Regions from separate parts of the Xanthomonas sp. WHRI 8932A genome, predicted to be linked through region 2. Evidence: predicted binding sites of a transcription regulator. Region 2 holds the regulator's gene; each other region holds the start of a gene.
The links. Region 2 encodes HrcA, which represses chaperone genes, less so after heat shock. Its sites were predicted from a motif close to TTNGCACTCNNNNNNNNNGAGTGCNAA; they were not measured.
Positions count from the first base shown of each region.

Region 1: VC212_RS03730 (co-chaperone GroES) is a predicted target of HrcA. The motif match lies at 2,452-2,478, and genes of this name have one in related genera.
Region 3: rpoH (RNA polymerase sigma factor RpoH) is a predicted target of HrcA. The motif match lies at 1,668-1,694, and genes of this name have one in related genera.

Region 1 covers NZ_JAYGQQ010000002.1:203,587-207,772, reverse strand. The annotation lists gene VC212_RS03740 (LysR family transcriptional regulator) at 1-166, shown strand, start outside; gene groL (chaperonin GroEL) at 327-1,967, opposite strand; gene VC212_RS03730 (co-chaperone GroES) at 2,115-2,402, opposite strand; gene VC212_RS03725 (endonuclease) at 2,844-4,186, shown strand, end outside.
Region 2 covers NZ_JAYGQQ010000001.1:211,215-215,400, reverse strand. The annotation lists RNA gene VC212_RS00950 (sX9 sRNA) at 41-108, opposite strand; gene recN (DNA repair protein RecN) at 309-1,973, opposite strand; gene hrcA (heat-inducible transcriptional repressor HrcA) at 2,113-3,144, shown strand; gene grpE (nucleotide exchange factor GrpE) at 3,244-3,762, shown strand; gene dnaK (molecular chaperone DnaK) at 3,905-4,186, shown strand, end outside.
Region 3 covers NZ_JAYGQQ010000011.1:66,687-70,872, reverse strand. The annotation lists gene VC212_RS17965 (trimeric intracellular cation channel family protein) at 20-634, shown strand; gene rpoH (RNA polymerase sigma factor RpoH) at 782-1,657, opposite strand; gene ung (uracil-DNA glycosylase) at 1,856-2,581, opposite strand; gene VC212_RS17950 (response regulator) at 2,578-3,420, opposite strand; gene ftsX (permease-like cell division protein FtsX) at 3,429-4,186, opposite strand, start outside.

The DNA of each region.
Region 1 (4,186 bases), on a different contig from region 2:
CGCATTGGGAACGTTGGTCAGGATCTTGGAAACATTCGAGCCCGCTCCTGAGCCTATCCGTGTCGTCTATCCAAGCAAGCGTCACCTGTCGCCCAAGATCCGTCGGTTTATCGACCTGCTGAGCGACGCATGGAGAACTGATCCACCGGGCGGAAACAGTCAGTGAGCGGCTGACCATGGCTCCTGCGCCTGGCATTACGTGCGCCACTGATAGCGCATCGTCATGCAAGCGGGATGAGCGTCGCGGTGCACACAAAAAAAAAGCCCCGCATCGCTGCGGGGCTCCTTTTGACTGCGGTGTTGCGTGTCGGCGTAAGCCGGCTGGATCAGAAATCCATGCCGCCCATGCCGCCCATGCCACCGCCGCCCGGCATTGCCGGCTCGTCCTTCTTCGGTGTATCGGCCACCATGGCTTCGGTGGTGATCATCAGGCCGGCGATCGAGGCTGCGTTCTGCAGCGCCGAACGGGTGACCTTGGTCGGGTCCAGGATGCCGAACTCGACCATGTCGCCGAACTCGCCGTTGGCGGCGTTGTAGCCGTAGTTGCCGGTGCCTTCCTTGACCTTGTTCAGGATCACGGACGGCTCTTCGCCGGCATTGGCCACGATTTCGCGCAGCGGGGCTTCCATGGCGCGCAGGGCGATCTGGATGCCGTGGGTCTGGTCTTCGTTGGCACCGGTCAGGTTACCGACGGCCACCAGCGCACGCACCAGGGCCACACCGCCGCCCGGGACCACGCCTTCTTCGACGGCTGCACGGGTAGCGTGCAGGGCGTCTTCGACGCGTGCCTTCTTTTCCTTCATTTCGATTTCGGTCGATGCGCCGACCTTGATCACTGCAACGCCACCGGCCAGCTTGGCCACGCGTTCCTGCAGCTTCTCACGGTCGTAATCGGACGAGGTGTCTTCAATCTGGGTCTTGATCTGGCCGACGCGCGACTCGATCGCGGCCGAATCGCCAGCGCCGTCGATGATGATGGTGTTCTCCTTGGAGACCTGCACCTTCTTCGCACGGCCCAGGTCCTTGATCGTGGCCTTCTCCAGCGCCAGACCCACTTCCTCGGAGATCACGGTACCGCCGGTCAGCACGGCCATGTCTTCCAGCATCGCCTTGCGACGGTCGCCGAAGCCCGGTGCCTTGACGGCCACGACCTTGACGATGCCGCGGATGGTGTTGACCACCAGGGTCGCCAGCGCTTCGCCTTCGACTTCTTCAGCGACGATCAGCAGCGGCTTGCCGGCCTTGGCCACGCCTTCCAGCACGGGCAGCAGGTCGCGCACGTTGGAGATCTTCTTGTCGTGCAGCAGGATGAACGGGTCGTCCAGGTCGGCCGACTGGCTCTGCTGGTTGTTGATGAAGTACGGGGAGAGGTAGCCGCGATCGAACTGCATGCCCTCGACCACGTCCAGCTCGTTTTCCAGGCCCGAACCTTCTTCAACCGTGATCACGCCTTCCTTGCCGACCTTCTGCATCGCTTCGGCAATGATGTTGCCGATCGATTCGTCCGAGTTGGCCGAGATGGTGCCGACCTGGGCAATTGCCTTGTCGTCGGTGGTCGGCTTGGACAGGTTCTTCAGCTCGACGACCGCAGCCTTGACGGCCTGGTCGATACCGCGCTTCAGATCCATCGGGTTCATGCCGGCAGCCACGGCCTTGACGCCTTCGCGGATCAGGGCCTGAGCCAACACGGTGGCGGTGGTGGTGCCGTCGCCAGCGTTGTCGTTGGTGCGCGACGCGACTTCCTTCACCATCTGCGCGCCCATGTTCTCGAACTTGTCAGCCAGTTCGATTTCCTTGGCGACGGAGACGCCGTCCTTGGTGATGGTCGGGGCGCCGAAGCTCTTCTCGAGCACGACGTTGCGGCCCTTCGGGCCCAGGGTCGCCTTGACGGCATTGGCAAGAATGTTGACGCCACGCACCATACGGTTGCGTGCATCTTCACCGAAACGAATGTCTTTAGCAGCCATTTGTATGTAACTCCGGAAATGGGGAATAGGGAATGGGGAATCGGTAGATCAACAGCGTGAATCGGGGCGGGGTGGGATGGCGAAGGGCGTTAGCCGCTTTGCTCATTCCCGATTCCCAACTCCCGATTCCCGGCGCATAGCGCCTGATTAGCCGATGACTGCCAGGATGTCGTCTTCGCGCAGCACCTTGTACTCGACGCCTTCGGACTTGTAGCTGCTGCCGGCGTACTGGCCGTAGATGACCTTGTCGCCAACCTTGACCACCGGCGCGCGCAGGCTGCCGTTGTCCAGGGGCTTGCCGGCGCCGATGGCGATGACTTCACCCTTGGTGGACTTTTCCTTGGCGGAGTCAGGAATCACGATGCCGCCGGCGGAAACTTCGTCGGCTTCGATCGGCTTGACTACAACGCGGTCGTGAAGCGGCTTGATGCTCATAGATAAGACCCTCTTAAGTGATTGATTGGTCTGGAAATTATCGGCGATGTTAGCACTCGTATATGACGACTGCCAGCACAGCGCGCGGAAAAAACCCGACAGAGCGGGTGCGGGCCAGAGATTGTGCTGGGCGGGCAGCTTTCAAGGGCTGGCGGCAAAAAATTTTCATCTGGCCGTCTCATCCGGCGGGCGAACCGCGGCAAAAACACCGAGCAAGCCGTCGTCGGGGCGAACGTGAGCGGCGTGCAGGAGCTGGATGTGCGACCCAACGCCACAGAGCGCCGGTGACTGTCGCCACGTGCCGAGTCCGGGCAGCGGCTGCGCCCGCCGGCCGTTTGTGCAGCCGGTGCTACTCGCTCTAAAAATGGAACCAGGTTCCACCGTTTGTCATGCACAGGCTCTACAGTCGGGACAGCATTCCCCGATCACAAGGAGCTGTCGATGAGGTTGCCGTTCCGTAGTCTTCCACTGGCCTGCGCCATTGTCCTGGCCGTCCCCACCGCCCACGCCGCGGTGTTCATCAACGAACTGCATTACGACGACGCGGGCGCCTCCGGCGATACCGGCGAAGGCGTGGAAGTGGTGGCCACCGCCGGCGAATCGCTGAGCGGCTACCGGATCCATCTGTACAACGGCAGTGCCCCCAGCGCAGCGGTGAGCTACGCCAACACGGCGGTGCCGGCCGGCAGCCTGGTCAGCTGCGGTAGCCAGGTGCGCATTGCCACCGTCAGCTACGCCAGCAACGGCGTGCAGAACGGGCCCAACGACGGCGTGGCGCTGGTGGACCCGAGCGGCCAGCTGGTGCAGTTCCTCAGCTACGAAGGCGCCATCACCGGTAGCGGCGGCCCGGCGGCCGGCGTCACCAGCCAAAACCTGCCGGTCAGCGAGAGCAACAGCAGCGCGGTCGGCAGTTCGCTACAGCTCACCGGCACCGGCAGTGCGGCAGCCAACTTCAGCTGGGCGGGCTCGGCGGCACAGACTTTCGGCGCCTGCAACCGCGGCCAGACCTTCAACGGCAGCGGCGGCGGTGGCGGCACCACCGGCGCACCGACGATCACCAGCACCACGCCGACCCAGGGCGCGAGCGGCTTCCCGGCGGCCGGCGATCTGGCGGTGGGCTTCAGCGAGGCGGTGACGCTGAGCAGCGGCGCCTTTGCGCTGAGTTGCGCCACCTCCGGGACGGTGGCCTTGAGCTACCCGACCAGCGGCACCCGCTTCACCCTGTCCACCAACACCGCCCTGGTCGGCGGCGAGCGCTGCACCCTGGCGATCACCGCCAGCGCCATCCGCGATGCCAGCGGCTTGAGCCCGGCGGCCAATCAGTCGATCGCCTTCACGGTGGCGACCGCCGGCGGTGGCGGAACCGGCTACTACTCGCGGGTCAACACCACCAGCCCCAGCCAGTTGCGCTGCTCGCTCAATGCCACCATTCGCGGCCACACGGTCTATCCCTACAGCGGGACCGGCACCAGCACCTGGACCATCCTGGAGATGGCCGACGAGGACCCCAACAACAGCGGCCGCATCCTGGACGCCTACCGTAACCGCAGCTACGCCAAAGTCAGCGACCGGGCCGGCACCGGCAGCGGCCTGACCTACAACCGCGAGCACACCTGGCCCAACTCGCTGGGCTTCGGCAGCGCCACCGGCGACCGCGGCCTGCCGTATGCGCCCTACACCGACACCCACATGCTGTATCTGACCGACACCACCTTCAACGCCGACCGCGGCAACAAGCCCTACGCCACCTGCACCAGCAGTTGCGGCGAGCGGGTAACCGAGGT
Region 2 (4,186 bases):
CGCTGTCAGTTCTGCAGAGCAAAAGTTCGCGCCTGGGAGCTGCTGCCAAAAGGTAGCGAGCAGTGATCAGGCGGGTGTGGGCGGCGCGCTCAGAACCAGAGTGGGCATGGGTAATGCCACACCGAGCGTCTAGCACCAAGTACCAAGCACCGGCGGCGCCCGCCTGGCGGTGGGCGCAGTCAAGGTTGCCAGCCGCTCCAAGCCCGAGGCTGGGCGGGCGCTGCGCCGGTTGATTGCTGCAATGCCCGGAACCGCAAGCAGAGGCTGCGAGACCGCGTTGCCCCTGCCGGCTCCGCAATCTGCCTCGATCAGGCGCTCTGCAACAGCTTGCGGGCTGCCGCGCGTGCTTCCTTGCTCACTTCCACACCCCCGAGCATGCGGGCCAGCTCTTCCTGGCGCGCCTGCGGGCCGAGCAGCTCGACCGCGCTCTGGGTCATGCCGTCTACCGGCGCCTTGCTGACCCGGTAGTGCGCGTGGCCCTTGGCCGCGACCTGCGGCAAGTGGGTCACGCACAGCACCTGACGCTCTTCGCCCAAGGCGCGCAGCTTCTGGCCGACGATATCGGCCACCGCGCCGCCAATGCCGGAATCGACTTCGTCGAAGACCATGGTCGGCACGCTGTCCAGGCCGAGTGCGGCGACTTCGATCGCCAACGAAATCCGCGACAGCTCACCGCCCGAGGCCACCTTGCGCAGCGCGCGCGGCGGCTGGCCGGCATTGGCGGCGACCAGGAATTCCACCCGCTCGGCGCCGTTGGGATCCGGGCGCTGTGTCTCTTGCGGCTGCAGCTGAATCAGGAATTGCCCGCCGCCCATGCCCAATTCGCCGATCAGCGTGGTGGTGGCCGCGGACAAGGCCGCGGCGGCGGTCTTGCGACTGTCGCTGAGCACGCCGGCGGCGCTGCGCCAGGCGCCGGTGGCGGACTCGATGTGCTTGTCCAGCTGCTGCAGGCGCTCGTCGGCACCACGCAGGCTTTCCACTTCCAGGCTCATGCGCTCGCGGTGGGCGGCCAGTTCGTCCGGGGCGACACGGTGTTTGCGCGCCAGGTCGTGCAGGCGGCCGAGACTGCGTTCCATCGCTTCGAACTGGGCCGGGTCGGCGTCCAGGTCGTCGCGCACGCGGTCGAGCAGGGCCAGTGCTTCTTCGATCTGGATCACGGCACTGTCCAGCAGCGCGTCCACCTCGCCCAGGCGCGGCTCGTGCTCGGCGACGCGCGCCAGGTCGTGGCGGCTGTCCTGCAACAAGCCCAGTGCCGACGCGCCGTCATCGCCGTTGAGCTGCTGGGCCACGCTATCGCAGGCGCCGATCAGCGCGGTGGCATGCGCCTGACGGCGGTGATTGACGTCCAGGGCCGCGATCGCAGCCGGGTCCAGGTCCTCGCGTTCCAGTTCGCCCAGTTGATGCTCGAGAAAGCCGATGCGGTCGGAGACATCGCCCTGCGCAGACAGCGCGTCGCGCTCGTCCAGCAGCGCCTGCCAGCGCTGGCTGGCCTGGCGTACCTGCTCGCGCTGGGGGCTGTTGCGGGCGTAGGCGTCGAGCAGGGCGAGCTGGCTGTGGCGGGCCATCAGGGCCTGGTGCTCATGCTGGCCGTGGATTTCCACCAGCCGTGACGCCAGTTCGGCCAATTGCGAAGAGGTCACCGGGCGGCCGTTGATCCAGGCACGCGAGCCGCCGTCGGCGCGAATGATGCGGCGCAGCTGGCATTGGGCCTCGTCGTCCAGCTCGTTGTCAGCCAGCCAGGTCAGGCCCGGGTGCGCGGCCGGCAGCTGGAATTCCGCCGACAGTTCGGCGCGGTCGGCGCCATGGCGCACGACGCCGCTGTCGGCGCGCAAGCCGGACAGGAAGCCCAGCGCGTCCACCATCAGCGACTTGCCGGCGCCGGTTTCGCCCGACACCACGGTCATGCCCGGCCCGAACTCCAGTTCGGTGGCGCGGACAACGGCGAAATCCTTGATCGAGAGGTGTCTGAGCATGGGGGTCGAGTGTGAATGCGTTGGGGAAGCTTAGGGCAGGAAGGGACGGGCAGGGAGTCGGACGCTTGCCATCCCCGGGGCCAGACATTATCTATGCCCAGTCTCACCGGATGATCCCATGCGCGCGTCCCAGTCCCCAATGCTCGACCCCCGCGCCCGCCAGTTGCTGCGCACCTTGATCGCACGCTACATCCGCGATGGCGAGCCGGTGGGCTCGAAAACCCTTGCCCAGCATGCCGGGCTGGATGTGAGCCCGGCGACCATCCGCAATATTCTGGCCGATCTGGAGGACGTGGGGCTGCTCAGCTCTCCGCACACCTCGGCCGGGCGCATTCCCACCGCGCACGGCTATCGGGTGTTCGTCGACAGCCTGGTGCAGATGCAGCCGCCCGGCGAAGAAGAGGTGCGGCGCCTGCGCGCGGAGCTGGCCAGCGGCAATGGTACCCAATCGCTGCTGGGCAGCGCCTCGCAAATGCTGTCGGCAATGAGTCACTTCGTGGGGGTGGTCAGCGCCCCGCGCCGGGAGCAGTTCGCGTTCCGGCATATCGATTTCGTGCCCCTGGATGCGCGGCGGGTGCTGGCGATCCTGGTGTTTGCCGACAACGAAGTGCAGAACCGGGTGATCGAACCGCGCCGCGCCTACGAGCCGGCCGAGCTGGAGCGGGTGGCCAACTACCTCAATGCGCAGTTCGCCGGGCGCGCGCTGTCGGACATCCGCGCCTCGCTGCTGCGCGAACTGCGCGTGGCCAAGAACGAAATGGAGCAGTTGCTGGCGCACAGCGTGGACCTGGCCAGCGAGGCGCTGGTGCCGGCCGAGGCGGACGATATGGTGATGGCCGGGCAGACCCGGCTGATGGGCGTGCAGGACCTGTCGGATCTGGACCGGCTGCGCGAGCTGTTCGAAGCCTTCGCCAGCAAGCGCGAGATCCTGCAGCTGCTCGAACGCACCATCCAGGCACCGGGCGTACGGATCTTCATCGGCGAGGAGACCGGCATGGTGTCGCTGGAAGACGTCTCGCTGGTCACCGCACCGTATGCCGCCAATGGCCAGGTGCTGGGTGTGCTGGGGGTGATCGGGCCCAAACGCATGGCCTACGACCGCCTGATTCCGCTGGTGCAGACCGCCGCCCAGGTGCTGGGCGCGGCCATGGAGCCGCCCGGCACGCGATAACCAGCGGCAATCGAAGTCATCGTTTTGCTTGAAACGCGGCCGAGCGCCCACATACGGGGTGACGTTGGGGCGGGCGTTCCGCTTGCCCGGGAACTGCATATGAACCAAGACCACCCCGAATTCGACTCCGAAGACCTGTCCCAGAATCCACCCGAGACCGATCCGCTCAAGGCCGAGATCGAGTCGCTGCGCAGCGAGATCGCGCTGGTCAAGGCCGACGCCCTGCGCGAGCGCGCCGACCTGGAAAACCAGCGCAAGCGCATCGCGCGCGACGTCGAGAACGCGCGCAAGTTCGCCAATGAGAAGCTGCTGGGCGAGCTGCTGCCGGTGTTCGACAGCCTGGACGCCGGGCTCACCGCCGCCGGTACCCAGCCCAGCCCGCTGCGCGATGGCCTGGACATGACCTACAAGCAATTGCTCAAGGTCGCCGCCGATAACGGCCTGACCCTGCTGGACCCGGTTGGCCAGCCGTTCAACCCCGACCAGCACCAGGCGATCAGCCAGGGCGAGGCCGAAGGCATTGCGCCGGGCCACATCGTGCAGGTGTTCCAGAAGGGCTACCTGCTCAACGATCGCCTGCTGCGCCCGGCCCTGGTGGTCGTGGCCAAGCACGACTGATTGGCAGCGCCCGGCTGAACTGCCGGGCGCGCCGTTAGAACACAGATGCGCACAGATGGCTTGAACACCTGCGCGCCACCCCCACATCTCAGCCAGACCCGGCGTCGCCGGACACAGCTACAGAATCATCAGGAGCGTATCCATGGGCAAGATCATTGGTATTGACCTCGGCACCACGAACTCGTGCGTGGCGATCATGGACGGCGGCAAGGCCCGCGTCATCGAAAATTCCGAGGGCGATCGCACCACGCCCTCGATCGTCGCCTACACCAAGGACGGCGAAGTGCTGGTCGGTGCCTCGGCCAAGCGCCAGGCGGTGACCAACCCGAAGAACACCTTCTACGCGGTGAAGCGCCTGATCGGCCGCAAGTTCACCGACGCCGAAGTGCAGAAGGATATCTCGCACGTGCCGTACGGCATCCTG
Region 3 (4,186 bases), on a different contig from region 2:
CTGATTCGACGGTCTACGTGTGGCAACTGTCCTGTTCCTGCTGGATCTGCTCGGCACCTTCGTGTTCGCCCTGAGCGGCGCGACCGTGGCAGTGCGCAACCGCCTGGACCTATTCGGCGTGCTGGTGCTGTCGTGCGCGGCCGCTGTCTCCGGCGGCATCGTGCGCGATGTGTTGATCGGCGCCACCCCGCCGGCGGCACTGGTCCACCCGCAGTATCTGCTCACCGCCTGCCTGGCCGGCGTCGCCGGGTTTTACTGGCACGCGGCAGTGGAGCGCCTGCGCAACCCGGTGCAGATTTTCGACGCGGCGGGTCTGGCGCTGTTTGCGGTCTACGGCACCAGCAAGGCGCTGGACTACAACCTCAGCCCGTTGAGCGCCACGTTGCTGGGCATGCTCAGCGGCATCGGTGGCGGCATCGCACGCGACCTGCTGGTCGCCCGCACGCCGGTAGTCTTGCAAGCGGAGTTATATGCGGTCGCCGCGCTTGCCGGCGGTGGCCTCGTTGCGGTCGGACATGTGCTCGGCGTGCCGCAAGCCTGGTCGCTGGCAACCGGTGCCGGGGTGTGCTTTGGCCTGCGCTTCATGGCGATCCGTTATGGCTGGCATCTGCCGGTGGCCCGCTTGCCGGAGTAGTGGTTGTCGCTCATGGCAATAGATGCCGGCCGCATTGCCTGGACAGTGCGTCAGGTTTCTGGAGTCCGTGGAAACCGCACACCGCCAACGCAAACGGCCCGGATCAACCGGGCCGTTCGTGCAGCATGTACCGCGTGATCGAACCGATCAGGCGACGAACAGTGCCTTCATCTTCTTCAGCGCGTTCGCTTCGATCTGGCGGATACGCTCGGCCGAGACGCCGTATTCGTCGGCCAGCTCCTGCAGCGTCACCTTGGACTCCGAATCCAGCCAACGGCGCTTAACGATGTCGCGCGAGCGGGTATCCAGACCGGCCATGCCTTCGCGCAGCAACTGCAGCTGGTTGTCTTCGCTGTCGTGCCGCTCATAGGCCTGCGAGGGATCTTCCTCATTAGCCACCAGATAGCTGACCGGCGACGGCGGGCCATGATCGTCGTCTTCATCCGACGACGCATCGAAGCCGATATCGCGGCCGGACAGGCGCGACTCCATCTCCATCACTTCACGCTCGGAGACGTTCAGATCCTTGGCGACCGCGGTCACTTCGGAGGCGTTGAGCCAGCCCAGACGGGTCTTGGACTTGCGCAGGTTGAAGAACAGCTTGCGCTGCGCCTTGGTCGTGGCGACCTTGACGATGCGCCAGTTCTTCAAGATGAACTCGTGCATTTCGGCACGGATCCAGTGCACCGCGAAGCTGACCAGGCGCACGCCCATTTCGGGGTCGAAGCGCTTGACCGCCTTCATCAGGCCGATATTGCCTTCCTGGATCAGGTCGCCCAGCGGCAGGCCGTAGCCGTTGTAACCGCGGGCCACGTGCACCACGAAGCGCAGATGGGAATGGACCAATTCACGCGCTGCGTCCAGATCCAGCTCGTCGCGGAAGCGGCGGGCCAAATTCTGTTCCTCATCGACCGACAGCACCGGAATCTGGTGCACGGCACCGATGTAGGCGTCCAGCGAACCGAGCGCACTGGGAATCGGGAGATTGTTTGCCACAAGGGCAGTCGAGGTAGTCTGGTTCATAGGCACCATCTTAGCAGTCGAACTATTGGACTGCCGGGTACAGAAAGAGTTCCCAGCGTTCCATTTATAGGACGTTCGGGCTTTCAGCCTTGGCGGCGTTCTACCGCACAGCTCCCCGAATTCAAGCCCTACGCTACCACTGCGCCCCTGCGCAGACCGTGACAAACCTGTGGCGAAATGCGCGTGCGCAAGGGTTGTTCAGCCGGCGGCCGACGTTGTATCCAAGGCGTTGCGCGGCGGCAACGACCAATCGACCGGCTGGATGCCGCGACGCTGCAGGTGCTCGTTGGTCTTGGAGAAATGCTTGCATCCCAGAAAGCCGCGATGCGCCGACAACGGCGAAGGATGCGGCGCCTTGAACACGCGGTGGCGTGCCTGGTCGATGACCTTGCCCTTGGACTGCGCGTAGCTGCCCCAGAGCAGGAACACCAGGCCTTCGCGCTCGCGGTTGAGCGTCTCCACCACATGGTCGGTGAAACCTTCCCAGCCCTTGTTCTGGTGCGCGCCGGCGCGGCCCTGCTCCACCGTCAGCACCGCATTGAGCAGCAACACGCCCTGGCGCGCCCACGGCATCAGATAGCCGTGATCGGGACGCGGGATGCCGAGGTCGTCCTGAATCTCTTTGTAGATATTGAGCAGCGACGGCGGCACCGGCACGCCGGGCAGGACCGAAAAGCACAGCCCGTGCGCCTGGCCCTCACCGTGGTACGGATCCTGGCCCAGGATCACCACCTTGACCTGATCGAACGGGGTGGCATCGAAGGCGGCAAACATCTGCGGGCCGGGCGGAAACACCCGCGCGCCAGCCGCCTTGCGCTGGCGCAGAAAGGCCGACAGCTCCTGCATCTCCGGGCGCAGCAACCAGTCGCCCACCTTTGCCTTCCACGACGGTTCCAGCTGGATACGCCCTTCCACTTCGGTCATAGGGTGATGGCCTGGTCTTCCAGGCGTGCCAGCCGCAATTGGAACAACACCTTGGTCACCAGCAGGCGCTCTTCGATGGGTTTTTGCACCAGGTCGTTGGCGCCAGCGCGCAGCAGTTCGGACTGGTTGCGCGGATTGGTGTCGCCAGTCATCACCAGCACCGGCAGGCGGCGCTTGCCGTAGGCGAAATCGATGCGGATGCGCTCGACCACATCGCGGCCGTTGAGCTCGCCTTTCAGGGTCACGTCGGTCAGCACCACGTCGATACGGCGCTCGGTGCGGCCTAGCGATTCGGCGGTAAGCAGCGCAAACGCATCCTCGGCGGTGAGCACGTGCACCACTTTCAGGCTCTGGCGCTCGAGCATGCGCTTGGTCGCCTCGGCCACCACGCGGCTGTCTTCGATGTAGAGCACGGTGGCGCCCACCACCGGCTCGGGCTGCACATAACCGCGGATAAAGGTCGCCAGGGCTTCATGGCCCAGCGCCTTATCGAAATAATCGGTGACGTACTCGGTAAAACGACGCTCGACCAGATGCTGCTGCGCATCGCCGGACACCACGATCACCGGCACATAGGCCTGGCCGGCCGCTTCGCGCACGCTGCGCGCCAGGGTCAGGCCATCACCATCGGGCAAGGACAGCGAGGTGGTGACCAGATCCACCGCACCGGACTCCAGCGCAGCGCGCGCTTCGGCAATGCTGGCGCAACCGATCACCTGCACATTGGGCAGGTCGCGCCGGAGCACGTCGGCAATGAGCTTGCGTACCAGCTTCGAACCATCGACGACCATCACACGTGGTGCGTCGCTGATCAGGTGTTTGAGATCTGGTGGATGCATGGCAGGCCTCAGGTCTCGGTGGGACGGGTCTGACGAAGGAAATGGCCGGTCACCAGCCAGGCGCCCAGCCAACCCAGCACCAGGGTGCCGATCAGCACCATCACAGAATGCAGCAGATCCAGCCCGTGCAGGGTAAAGGAACTGCCGTAGCTATCGGCCAATGTGGCCAATGGCGCGCGCAATGCCAAGCCCGAGGCGGCGATGAGAGCGAGCGCAACAGCGCCGGCGCCCAGCCCGTACCACGCACCCAGATACAGGAACGGGCGACGGATGAAGCCATCGCTGGCACCGAGCAATTGCAGCACGCCGATCTCTTCGCGCCGCGACTGGATATCCAGCCGCACCGTGTTGCCGACCACCAGCACCGCGCCGATGCCAAGCAGCGCCGACAGCACCTGCACCAGGCGTTCGCCGAAATGCAGCCAGCCATCCAGACGCTTGCGCCACAACGCGTCGTGCTGCACCTGGTCGGTCTGCGGCAAGGCCTGCAACGCGCTAGCCAGCTGCGCGTCGTCGGCCGCATCGGTGGGGGTGACGATCAGCAGCGTCGGCAACGGATTCTCGCCCAGGGCATCGGCGGCTTCGTCGAGTTTTGCGCTCTCGCGCAACGCGGCCAACCCCTGCTCCGGCGTACGCAGCGTCACCTGGGCCACGTCGGTGCGCGCACGCAACTCGCCGGCAAGCGCTTGCGCGGCATCGGCGGCGACATCGACCTTGAGGAACAGATTGATTTCGCGCGACTGCTGCACGCTGCCAGCCAACAGCT